Regions from separate parts of the Paenibacillus sp. HJGM_3 genome, predicted to be linked through region 3. Evidence: riboswitches for the same ligand, from Rfam matches in the RefSeq annotation. Region 3 holds a riboswitch; each other region holds the start of a gene.
The links. A riboswitch is a leader RNA that binds a small molecule or an ion and turns the genes downstream of it on or off. The one in region 3 is predicted to bind cyclic di-AMP.
Positions count from the first base shown of each region.

Region 1 (4,161 bases), on a different contig from region 3:
CAGCTCATGATGGGGGATCCGGCGGAAGTCATACCGCTCCCGCGCGACAGCCAGGAATTTTATTTGCTGCAGCGTATCCAGGACGAGGTGCACCGCTTCGCGATCACCTTCCACCGGGAGACGCGGGCCAAATCCATGGTCGCCTCCCGGCTCGATTCGATCCCGGGTATAGGCGAGAAGCGGCGCAAGGCGCTGCTCAAGCATTTCGGATCGATCAAAAAAATCGGAGAAGCGACCATCGAAGAGCTCCGGTCGCTCGGAATCGGCGAGAAGCTGGCCGTCGACATCAAGAAGGCGTTGCAGGGGGAAGAGTCGACCCCGACGACTTGAGCCGGGCGCCGCGACGACGGTGCCACCACCAGATCGCGCCGGCTACCAGCGCCGGCGAGGCCAGGTAGACGATGCCGGCGAGCGCCAGCCCGGCATCCGAACCGCCGATGAGCGGCAGCGCCATCAGCGTGCTGTCAATGACGGCGTGGGCGAAGAGCGCCGTCAGGAAGCCGTACTTCAGCATGGCATAGCCGAACAGGAGCCCAAGCAGCGTAACCTCGATCAGCCGCGTATACACCGGATAGATCGGATACAGCGTGTGGTTGAACGCCCAGATCAGGCTCGGCGCGAGCACGGCGATGAACTTATGCCGAATCAGACGATGGAAGAAGGCGACGCCGAATAATCGGTAGATCGCCTCTTCGGATATCGCCGCAGCCCAGGCCATGAGCGGGAACAAGCCCGGGTGCAGCAAGTTGTAGTACGAGCTGCTCGGGTCGTTCACCGACCACATGCCGAACCCCGCCTGCGCGATCCACAGCATGACGCCCTGCAGGCCGAGCATGAACAAGGCGAGCCCGTAGCCGCGTCCCATCGAGCGCAGCGTCTCCCGGCCGAACTCGGTTTCCCCCCAGCGAGGCCAGGCGGCGCCATCGTACACCCGCCACATGGTCGTCCCTGCGGTGAGAGACAAGTACGTAACCAAGCCCAAGGCAGCCGCGAACAGGGTCGAGATGATCGATAGCGCGATCGCTGTCGCATGACCGCTGAACGGATCCGGGCTTTCGGAGAAGCCGAGCGCTTGCATCGCCGGCAGCTGGTTCCAGTTGTTCAGGGCGTACAGCCCCACGAACACCAGGGCGAGCAGAACCCCTCGGCGGAACGCCGTCACCTTGCGCAGCCGGATCGCATAATAGATCGCGCCTAACGCCATGATAGCGGTCAGGATCAAATTCCAGCGCGACATGCCGCCGGAGGCCGATTCCTGTCGGTCCAGCCAAGCCTTGTAGGCGTCAGGCGCTTGAAAGCCCGCATGGTAGGCGGTTACCTCTAGTCCGCGCACTTCCACCTCGCGCTCCAGTACGGCGTCTCCTATGCGCTCTCCCGGGATTGTGAACACATAGCGGTAAGGATGCTTCGAATCCGGCCCTCGCACGGTGTATGATTGCGGCAGTAACGCATTTTGCCTCAAATAAGTTTCCGCGATCCGTTGTCCCTCTTCCTTGGCCGGGGCCGAACCGACCGCTTGCCTGCGCCAACCGGCCACGGCGCCCTTTTCCATCTCGATGTCCACCAAGTAACGAGCGCCGGAGCTATTCTCCATCTCCACCTGCCAATATTCAACCGGATACAGCGTCCGGTAGCGTTCGGCATAAGCCGGTGCGAGCTTTTCTTTGGTTAAATAGCCGCTCAGCACGGTATCAACCTGGAACGAGACCGGGCCGACGATACGGAAAGGGGAAGTTCCGCCGGTCTGCTGCTTCACCCACGCTTCTGCGGCCGCGGCAGCCGCCTGCTTCGTCAGAGCGCGGTCGGTTTCGACCGAGAGCTTGGTGCCGTCTCGTCCGTTAGCGACAGGCAGCCAATTGGTGGCGACGAACAGAGCGAGGCCGATCACAGCCAAAGCGATCCAGCGATAACGGTTTACGAATATGCGCATACAAGAGCTCCTTTTTAAGACCGCTTCCGAAAAATTTTGAAACTTGGATAAACTTGGTCGGGGATTCGTAATTAAAAGTTAGCACACCTCGCCGGGAAAACCAACTTTCCCTCCTCACCTCTATTATTATGGCTAAAACGAAAGAAACCGCTCAATAGTTCAGGCTAGTCGATGAAAAGAATGCTCTGGCCTCGCCAATTCCTGAGTGTTAACGCTTTCCGAGCGCTATTTCGGCCCAAAAAGACTTTGTACTACGCTGGGAAGAGGACTATAATACGAATCAATTGAACAAAAAAGCCGAATTTCCAAGGGAAAACGGGGGAACCATTTAAGTAGGGGTGAATTTTGCCAGCGATGCTCGGCATCGTCAGCGAATAGGGTGGCCTGCCACCCGAATCCGTCAGCTAACCTCGTAGGCTATGACAGGGAACCAGACCGCAAGGGCATTGGGCTTCCGATGCCTTTTTTCTGCTGCCTTCCTCCCGTTTTTCCCAGGATACAATTGAGGTGACCCCAGCTTGAGTGTAACGAAAAAGTTTCTCCAACTTACGCCTCCGCAAATTTTGGCGCTTGGTTTTGCGGGGATCATCCTGTTAGGCGGGGTCTTGCTGTCCCTTCCGATATCTTCTTCCAGCGGACTAGGCCTGGACTTTATCGATGCCCTCTTCACTTCTACATCGGCGACATGCGTGACGGGACTCGTCGTCGTGGATACGGGCACTTATTTCAGCGTATTCGGTCAAGTTGTCATTATGATCCTAATCCAGGTCGGTGGACTCGGCTTCATGACGATGGCGACGCTGATCGCGCTCGTGCTCCGCAAAAGAATCTCCCTGAAGGAAAGGCTTATCCTGCAGGAAGCGATGAACCAAGGGAGCATGGAGGGCATCGTACGTCTCATTCGCAAGGTGCTGGTGTATTCCCTCACGATCGAATTGACGGCTGCGCTTCTGTATGCGATCCGCTGGTCGTTCGATATGAGTGTCGGCAAGGCGGTGTACTTCGGGATCTTCCACGCAGTCGCCATGTTCAACAACGCCGGATTCGATATTTTCGGCGGGTTCCGCAGCTTGACGATGTATGTGGATGATCCGATCGTGAATCTGGTGACGATGCTGCTCATTATTTTGGGCGGGCTCGGGTTTATCGTCATCTCGGATGCGATTGAGTACCCCAAAACTCGCAAACTATCGCTGCACTCGAAGGTCGTGCTGTCCGCCACATCGTTCCTGATCGTGATCGGCGCGATTGTCGTGTATGTGTTCGAATATACGAATCCGGCTACGCTGGGTCCGCTGGATTGGACGGGCAAAATTTGGGGCGCCTTCTTCCAATCGGTTACCCCGCGTACGGCTGGAGCCAATACGATCGATATTGTCGGGATGAGGCAGGCGACGCAATTTTTCACGATCATCCTTATGTTCATCGGTGCATCGCCGGGTTCGACGGGGGGCGGGATCAAGACGACGACCTTCACTACCTTGATCGGGGCCGTGATCGCCATGATCCGCGGGAAGGAAGACATCGTGTTGTTCCATTACCGGCTCGCGAAGGACCGCATCTACAAGGCCATCACGTTGACCATTGTTGCGTTGTCCCTGCTCGTGTTCGTGTCGATGGTGCTGTCTACCACGGAGGATCACAACTTCCTGATGATATTGTTCGAGGTAACTTCCGCCTTCGGTACGGTTGGGCTCACCATGGGACTTACGCCCGACTTGACGGTGTTCGGCAAAATACTGATCATGCTTACGATGTTCGCGGGTCGACTCGGGCCCTTGACGCTCGCTTATGCGCTTGGACCTAAGGCGGAGAAAGAGCTGTACCGGCACCCGGAAGGCAAAATTATTATCGGTTAGGGGAAATGAGTAACAATGAAATTAAAACAATTCGCAGTCATCGGGCTCGGCCGCTTCGGCTCCAGTGTGGGGGCGGAATTGATCCAGCAAGGCTTCGAGGTCATGGGGATCGACAAAAACGAAGAGGTCGTAGACGAAATGTCGGATAAGCTGACGCATGTCGTGGCCGCCGACTGTACGGACGAGGAGACGCTGAAGGCGCTTGGCATCCGCAACTTCGACTGCGTTATCGTGGCGATCGGCGACGATATCCAGTCCAGCATCCTGACGACGATCCTGCTGAAGGACTTGGGGGTGCAGACGGTCGTGGCCAAGGCGCTGTCCGACCTGCACGGCAAAGTGTTGGAGCGGATCGGTGTGGACCGCGTCATT
Region 1 is NZ_JBJGED010000015.1:4,491-8,651, reverse strand. It holds gene uvrC (excinuclease ABC subunit UvrC) at 1-330, shown strand, start outside; gene ACI5FR_RS17195 (CPBP family intramembrane glutamic endopeptidase) at 287-1,930, opposite strand; cyclic di-AMP (ydaO/yuaA leader) riboswitch at 2,216-2,363, shown strand; gene ACI5FR_RS17190 (TrkH family potassium uptake protein) at 2,449-3,789, shown strand; gene ACI5FR_RS17185 (potassium channel family protein) at 3,805-4,161, shown strand, end outside.
Region 1: it holds a riboswitch for cyclic di-AMP, as region 3 does, so the genes downstream of both, ACI5FR_RS17190 (TrkH family potassium uptake protein) here and ACI5FR_RS31145 (C40 family peptidase) in region 3, are expected to answer to the same signal.

Region 2 (4,161 bases), on a different contig from region 3:
GGTCCGTTGTCCGCAATGCGAAGGCACGATGGAGCGCTACACGCGCAGGCATTTCTCGTACAACACGCCCGAAGGGGCTTGCGAAGGCTGCGATGGCCTCGGCCATACCGTGAGCCTAAATCTGGATGCCGTCTTCGACCAAGAGAAGAGCTTGAATGAAGGCGGCGTAACGATCTGGTTCGACGCTTGGCTCAAGTACAACGTGTCCATCATGAAAGCGGCGGCCGATCACTACGGTCTAACGTTCGATCCGGATGTGCCACTCAAGGATTACAACGCCGTCCAGCGAGACTTGCTCTATTATGGCGTAGAGAGCGAGTCATTTATCGCCCATTATCCCGACGTAAAACCGCCCAAATCGGTATCGGGAGGCAAATATGAAGGTGTCGTAACCGGAATCTGGAGACGGTACAAAGAAAAGGGGGGCGAATCGGGGGAAGCGGCGCTGTTCCAGGAAGAGACGTGCGCCGTCTGCCATGGAGCCCGGCTCAAGGCAGCCATCCGCCAAGTCATGGTCGGCGGCGCAGCCATCTCCGACATCTCCGGATGGGCGCTCCAGAACGCACTCTTCTGGCTCGAGCGGCTCATGGGCGAGCTGCAGCCGGACGCCCGAGAGCAAGTGGAATCGCTGCTCCACGATTTGATCGTTCGGACGGGACGCATTGTCGACGTCGGGCTCGGGTACTTGTCGCTGAGCCGCCAGTCGATCACGCTGTCCGGCGGGGAAGCGCAGCGGCTGCGTCTTGCCTCCATCATAGGGTCGGGACTGACCGGCGTGCTGTACATCCTCGACGAGCCGACCGCGGGCCTGCACCCCCGCGACACGGCGGGGCTGATTCAAGTGCTGCAGCAGCTGCGGGACCTAGGGAATACGGTGCTCGTCATCGAGCACGATGTCGAGATGATGCGCGCTGCAGACCACGTGATCGACATGGGTCCCGGGGCCGGCAGCTTCGGCGGAAGGGTCGTCGGGGAAGGGACGCTGAAGGAATTGATGGCGAACCCCGAGTCGGTCACCGGTACTTTCCTGCGGGAAGAGGATGTTCGACGCTTGGGTGCAGCCCAAGGTCGAAGGAGACGTCCGGGGACCGGTCAAGTGCTCCAAGTCCGCGACGCGTACGAGCGGAATCTGAAGCATATTGACGTAGCGTTCCCGCTCGGCTGCCTCGTCGCCCTCACCGGCGTCTCCGGTTCCGGCAAGTCGACGCTGCTGTTCGATCTCGTCGCCGCCGGAGGCCGTGACGAGCAGCAGCGCCACGGCTGCGCGAGCATTACCGGCTTCGGCGCGATCGACAACATCGTGACCGTCGACCAGTCTCCGATCGGCAGGATGAGCCGGTCCAATGTGGCGACGTATACGGACGTGTTCACCGCGATGCGGAATCTATATGCGGGATTGCCGGAAGCGAAGCAGGCCGGGCTGACGGCGAAGCACTTCTCGTTCAACACTCCGGGCGGGCGCTGCGAGCACTGCCAAGGGCTCGGTGTCGTACCGATGGATATGTTCTTCCTGCCCGGGCTTGAGGTACGCTGCCCGGTTTGCCGCGGCAAGCGGTTCCAGGATGAGGTGCTGCGCATCACTTACAACGGACTGTCGATCTCCGAGCTGCTCGATCTGACGGTCCAAGAGAGCCTGCCGCTCCTGCAAGGGCGGACGAAGATGGATGGACAGATCGCGCTGCTGAACGAAGTGGGCCTCGGTTATCTTCATTGGGGCCAGTCGATCGTAACGTTGTCCGGCGGCGAGGGCCAACGGATCCGGCTGGCCAAAGAGCTGAGCGGGAAGACGAAGCGTCATTCCCTCTATTTGCTGGACGAGCCGTCCACCGGGCTGCATCCGCGCGATACCGCGCAGCTGCTCATCTTGCTGAACCGGCTGGTCGACGCCGGCAATACGGTCATCGTCGTGGAGCACAACCTCGATGTCATCCGCGAGTGCGATTGGGTCATCGACATCGGGCCCGATGGGGGAGACAAGGGCGGTGAAGTAATTGCGACCGGCAGCCCGGAGCATGTCGCGACGATCGACGCCTCCCATACGGGTCGTTATTTAAGAGAAGTGTTAAGGTAACGGCGCATACGTCTGACAGGAAGCCTTCATATCCGGTACTCGGATGGGGGCTTCTTCGTTTGGAACGCGGTCCGTTAGAACGAGAAATACGAAACCGATCGCCGCAAACATTCATCCTCCTCCAGCTGGAAGGGGTCGTGCGCGGGAGGGTATTCGATATTGTCAGCCAGGTCGTTAAGCGCTGCGGCAACCAGATCGCCTCTCACCGTACCCCAGCAAAGCCGATTGCCTTGAATGACGTGAAACGCTTCGGGGATGGAGAGGCCCTTGAGTGGAGTATAGACCGCTGCCCATTTAACGAGGTCGAGCGGCTGTTCTCCGCGGGGCAAAGCGAACGAGCCCCAGCCGACCGCACCCCGGGCCGCCATTCTCAACAATCCGGTGTAGCCCCGCTCTCCCGACCCGGGAGCAAAGCCTTCCAACCAATCGTAATCGAACAGGAACAGTTTCATTGAACCGATCCGGTAGAGGGTTAAGTCGGATTGGCTCAAGTCAGGCAGCGCTTCGATTGCTTTCACCATTAGGCGGAGCTCCTTTGCAGATCATATTGGGCAGATCGAGTAACAAGTACAACAAAAAAGAAGCCCGAACAGAGAATGTCTGTTCTCGGGCTTCCCGTGTCGCAACGCGTGCAGGGCGTGGCGAATTGGATGAGCGAGTCAGGCTCTCTCAATGACGCTTGCGAGGTTAGCTGTCGGATTCGGGCTTGAGAGTGCCCTACCTTGGCGGATGCCTCGGATTCACCCCATGGATTCGATGCCGCCGCGACGGCTCGTTCCGGTGGTTCCCCCGCTTCCTGGATCGGAATTCAGCGTTTTGACTACATATGGATTTGTTGAACCAAATGATACGACGAACAAACGACATTGTAAAACCGGATGCAGCGAAGGAAAAGAGGGTATTGGACCTATTTGGGAAAGGAAAGCGGATAAACTTGCCTGGGACTTTCATTATCTTGCCTTTTGCTCTACGAAGCTCATCGTTGCTTAATAGGGAGAGGGAAGCCGATTTCTCCGATTGCATGGCTCCGAATCCTGTGCTACGTTAGATGTGTAAACGTTTAACTAACTGAACCGCAAGAGTTAGGAGGTGTTCAGGACAAGGTGCGCAAGCTGACCATCAAAGATGTAGCAAAGGTTGCGGGAGTATCTACGGCTACTGTATCGAGGGTGTTAAACGGAACCGGATATGTCAGCGACGAAGTCCGGCAGCAGGTGCTCAGCACCGTGCAGACCTTGAACTACCAGCCGAACGCGATCGCCCGCAGTCTCAAGCTGGACCGGTCCCGCAGCATCGGCATGATCGTACCGGATATGACGAATCCGTACTTCACGGCGATCGCTGGCACGCTGCAGCGCAAACTGCTGTCCGCAGGGTACCGGGTGCTGTTCATGGATTCGGACGAGAATCCCGAGAAGGAGCGGGAGGCGCTCGACGTGCTGCGCAGCAGCCGGGTCGACGGCATCGTACTGGCCGGCACCGGCGGCAACAAGGAGCAGCTGCGCCATATATTGGGGGCAGGAATTCCGCTCGTGCTAGTAGACCGCAGCATCACGGGCGTCGGGGCCGATCTAGTCATGGAGGACAACCGGTCGCCGGCGAGCGATGCCGTCACTTTCTTGCTGGAGCGAGGGCATACGCGCATCGGGATCGTGGGCGGCCCCAACCATATCAGAACCGCGAACGAACGACACGGGGGCGTTGTCGAAGCGTTTGAAGCGGCAGGCATCCCGATGCCGAGCGATACGGTCGTTCAAGGAGATTTCACACGCGCCTCCGGCAAACAGGCGATCCGATCGCTTCTGTCGTTGCGGGAACCCCCGACTGCCGTCTTCTCCGCCAACAACGAGATGACGTTCGGGTTGTATCTGGGGATGAAGGAGCTCGGGGTCGCAACGGATAGCTTAGAGGTGGTGTCGTTCGGCGACCTGGAATTCGCTTCGCTATTCCGGCATCGATTGTCGGTGATCGTACAAAACCCGGAATTGATCGGGGAAACGGCGGCTGAAATGCTGCTCAAGCGATTGACGGATGAGACGAAGATGAGGGAAAGCCGCATATTCGTCCCTCAGTTTAAGATTCGGTTAGGG
Region 2 is NZ_JBJGED010000005.1:15,977-20,137, forward strand. It holds gene uvrA (excinuclease ABC subunit UvrA) at 1-2,071, shown strand, start outside; gene ACI5FR_RS07130 (hypothetical protein) at 2,146-2,592, opposite strand; cyclic di-AMP (ydaO/yuaA leader) riboswitch at 2,733-2,895, opposite strand; gene ACI5FR_RS07135 (LacI family DNA-binding transcriptional regulator) at 3,175-4,161, shown strand, end outside.
Region 2: it holds a riboswitch for cyclic di-AMP, as region 3 does, so the genes downstream of both, ACI5FR_RS07130 (hypothetical protein) here and ACI5FR_RS31145 (C40 family peptidase) in region 3, are expected to answer to the same signal.

Region 3 (4,161 bases):
TTCATGCCCAAGTCCGGCTTCAGGAAGACGACGGGGTGCTTGTCGACCATCCGGGTGAAAGAGTCTGCCGAAAACAGCTCCGTTTCGGGCAAATGGGGGCGAATCTCCTCTTCGCTCCAGAGCGACTCGTGCTTCAGCCATTTTCTGCCCGGATAATTGTGCATTCTTCCATTCACTGTAGGATCTCCTCCGTGTGCTGTACAACGGTTGCACGTCTGATGAATAGGCTTCTATCGACGTACTGTATCCTATTCCATACCCCGCAAAAGAGTACCATGCCGATAGGGAGTAAGGGGGATAAAGGGAGACCGCCAAAACTGGGCGGATATCTAAGGCCGGACAAGGGCCGGGATCATATGATGGTCTATATTGACCTAACAAATGGAGATGAGCCATGAGTACTGACATTACAATTGCAGCGGTGGGGGACTTGTTGATCAAAAGCCGTATTATCGCGTCGGCTCGGGTTTCCGGGGACAAACGTTATGACTTCGATCCGATCTTCGAGCCCGTGGCCTCGTATTTGCGCAACGCCGACTTTACGATAGGCAATCTGGAAACGAATTTCGCTGGGCCTACCTCAACCACGCGGTCCGATGGAGGCTATACGGTACCCAAGAGGAACCCGAAGACAGGGTGGCCGCTGCTGAATTGTCCGGATCAATTCGCCGCTACATTGAAAAATCTCAAGTTCGACGTGCTCTCCACGGCCAATAATCATTGTATCGACAATGGCGTGAGCGGACTTAAGCGAACGTTGAAGGTGCTCGACGAGCATCAACTCGCCCATACGGGTACCGCACGCACGCCGAGCGAGTCGCAGGAAACGTTGATCAAAACGGTGAAGGGGATCAAAATCGGGGTGCTCGCCTATACGAAAGGCACGAACCGCATGCCCTTGCCCGCAAGTTCGGCGTGGGCGGTGAACCTGATTGACCCGAAGCGGATCGTCGAAGACATCAAGCGGCTGAAGAGCAAAGAGGTCGATCTCATCGTGGCGTGTATGCACTTCGGAAGAGAATACAGCAAAACGGCCAATCCGGAGCAAAAAAAGCTCGTTCAATTAATGTTCGAACATGGGGCGGATATTATTCTGGGCGCCCATTCCCATGTAATTCAACCCGCGGTCTTCTATAAAGTAAAGGAGCGGTCCGGGGCAAGCAAGAAAAAGTTTGCCGCGTACTCGCTTGGCAACTTCATCTCCACGCGCTTGTACAAAAACGATCATACGCTGACTGGGGTCATTACCCAGATCCATGTCCGCAAGCAAGACGACGGCACGACCCAAATCATGAATGTGGACTTCGTTCCAACCTGGGTGCGCGTGTATAAATCCGGGAATAAGCCGGTCTTCCGAGTCGTACCGCTAGCGGGCGCGCTTAAGAAGCCTGCGGACACGTCGGGTGGCGAATGGGAACGCATGTCCAAAATGCACCAGCACGTGAAAAGACACATTCCTTTGAATCCGGACCAAAGCGGATTGAAGGTTCTGTAAGCGGGGATCCCTGGATTTATAATGCTCTAATGCAACAAAAAAAACCAAGCACCAGCAGCCCGAACGGGCGGCTGACGCTTGGTTTACTTTTGTTGCTTAGTTAATAACGCGTCTTGCAACGGTAAATCTGCTCTTGTAGTAGCTGTTTTTGTAGATGTTCGTAATCGTGACGTCTCGGCTGCTGCTGAGGTTGTGAATCATTTTGCCGTCGCCGATGTAGATCCCGACATGACCTACGTCGCTCTTGCTATGCGAGCTGCCCATGTTGCCGAAGAAAATCAAATCGCCTTTTTTGAAGTTGCCCCATGCCACTTTCGTCCCTACTTTAGCTTGAGAGTCATCGTCCTTGTTCACGAGACCTACGCCAACGTTAGCCAGTCGGTACACCAGGTACGTAAACCCGGAGCAGTCCGTCTTGTACGGTGCGTGCGCTTCTTGCCGATTCCGCCAATTGACATACTGGACTTTGTTTTGCAAGGACAGTGCGGTTTGGACTACTTTGTTCCGCTTGGCGTCTGCCGAAGTTGCGGCTACAGCCAATTGGCTGCTTGCTGCCACGGTGTCCGTAGGCGCTGCGGTTTCAGCGGAAACCGAAACGGCTCCGATGATAGGACTCAGTGCCAGAGCACCTGTCAACACTACTTTCGCAAAGCGATTCAAAATAAATCCTCTCCTTTTCGCGGCCTGCGAGGTTAGCTGTCGGATTAGGGTCAAAGAGTAATCACCCTGCCGCTCATGCGGCTTCACCCCATAGTTAAATGGGTCCCCCGTGCTTTTTTATGTCAAGCTTCGGCCTTTATATTAGAATTTTTGCTTCCAACCTATCGATTCGATCGAGGTTTGATGAAGCTTTTTCATTCTAACATGCGAGAAAGGACAAATTCATGGCGTAAATGTTTCCAGTTTAATGATAAATTAAGCATTCGCTGTTAAAATAGCATGCTTCTTACTGCGTGATCACTTTCGTATATTTGCTGTTTGTAGTAATGTAAAGCGTTTTCCCATTCACCTTGACTTGGTACCAATACGAGTTCGCTTTTTTGATCAATTCGGCCTTCTCACCTAATTGCAGCCTACCCATATCAGCCGAGTTCAGACTTGCGGCAGCTTTTAAGCCAACCCATCCGTGGTCCGTAACGACATATTGTTTCTTCGCTTGCGGCGTACTTGGCTGCGGCTGTGGCGACGGTTGCGATTGTTGCGTGTCATTAATGACGCGTCTAGCAACAGAGAATCTGCTCTTGTAATAGCTGCTGTTATAAATGTCCGAAATGACGACGTCTTTGCTGCCGTTGGCGTTGTGTATCATCTTCCCGTCGCCAATGTAGATCCCGACATGGCCTACATCGCTCAAGCTCTTGGAGCTGCCGATATTGCCGAAGAAAATCAAATCGCCTTTTTTGAAGTTGCCCCATGCCACTTTCGTCCCTACTTTGGCTTGAGAGTCATCGTCCTTGTTGACCAAACCTACGCCAACGTTAGCCAGTCGGTACACCAGGTACGTAAACCCGGAGCAGTCCGTCTTGTACGGCGCGTGGGCTTCTTGCCGGTTCCGCCAATTTACATATTGGACTTGGCCTTTCAAGGATAGTGCAGTTTGGACTACTTTTTCCCGTTTGGCGTCTGCTGAAGCTGCGGCTACAGCCAATTGGCTGCTAACAGCCAGAGTGTCTGTCGGCGCTGCCGTTTCAGCGGAAACGGAGACGGCTCCGATGATGGGGCTCAGTGCCAAGGCACCTGTCAACACTACTTTCGCAAAGCGATTCAAGTAAATCCTCTCCTTTTCGCGGCCTGCGAGGTTAGCTGTCGGATTAGGGTCAAAGAGTAATCACCCTGCCGCTCTTGCGGCTTCACCCCATATAGGAATGGGTCCCCCGTGCTTTTTTATAAGAAGCTTCGGCCTATTCTAGTTTTGCTTCCAATCCTATTGAATGATTGAGATTGGTTGGAAACGTTTTTATTCTAACATGGGAGAATTGGGCATTCATGACGCAAATGTTTCCAGGTTAATGTTAAATTAAGCTTTTACTGTTAAAATAGGATGCTATTTACTCGGTGATCACTTTCGTATACTTGCTGTTGGTCGTTATGTAAACGGTCTTTCCATTCCACTTGATTTGATACCAATACGAGTTCGCTTTTTTGATCAATTCGGCTTTTTGGCCGAGCTGCAGACGTCCGACATCCGCGGAGCTCAAGCTTGCGGAAGCTTTCAGGCCCACCCATCCGTGCTGCGTAACGACATACTGTTTTTTGGCTTGCGGTTGGCTAGGCTGCGGCGATGGTGTCGGCTGTGGCGATGGTGAAGGCTGTGGCTGTGGTGTCGGCTGCGGCGTCGGTTGCGTTTGCCCCCCTGTAGGAGGCGTCCACTGCGGAACGGGCTTCTGCGGCGGAAGGACGTACGAATTCGGAATAACCGGCGCTTTGGCCGTATGTCCCGCCATCCCCTTGATCGCATCGTCAGGCAGCACGCGTCTCGCGGAGTTGAACTTTTCCCCCCACCAGTAGCCCCAGCCGTCCACTGTGCCGAGAGCCGTAGGGTTTCCATCTGCTCTTGTCCCGATCACGACAGGTTGTCCATCCCGATTCGTTCCCATATAGATGGCGACGTGGGAGATGGTGTCGTTTTGTTTCCACGTCAAAATGTCGCCGATGCGCAAGTTTTC
Region 3 is NZ_JBJGED010000042.1:49,719-53,879, reverse strand. It holds gene ACI5FR_RS31155 (YheC/YheD family protein) at 1-176, opposite strand, end outside; gene ACI5FR_RS31150 (CapA family protein) at 395-1,495, shown strand; gene ACI5FR_RS31145 (C40 family peptidase) at 1,592-2,155, opposite strand; cyclic di-AMP (ydaO/yuaA leader) riboswitch at 2,162-2,300, opposite strand; gene ACI5FR_RS31140 (NlpC/P60 family protein) at 2,442-3,263, opposite strand; cyclic di-AMP (ydaO/yuaA leader) riboswitch at 3,269-3,407, opposite strand; gene ACI5FR_RS31135 (NlpC/P60 family protein) at 3,544-4,161, opposite strand, start outside.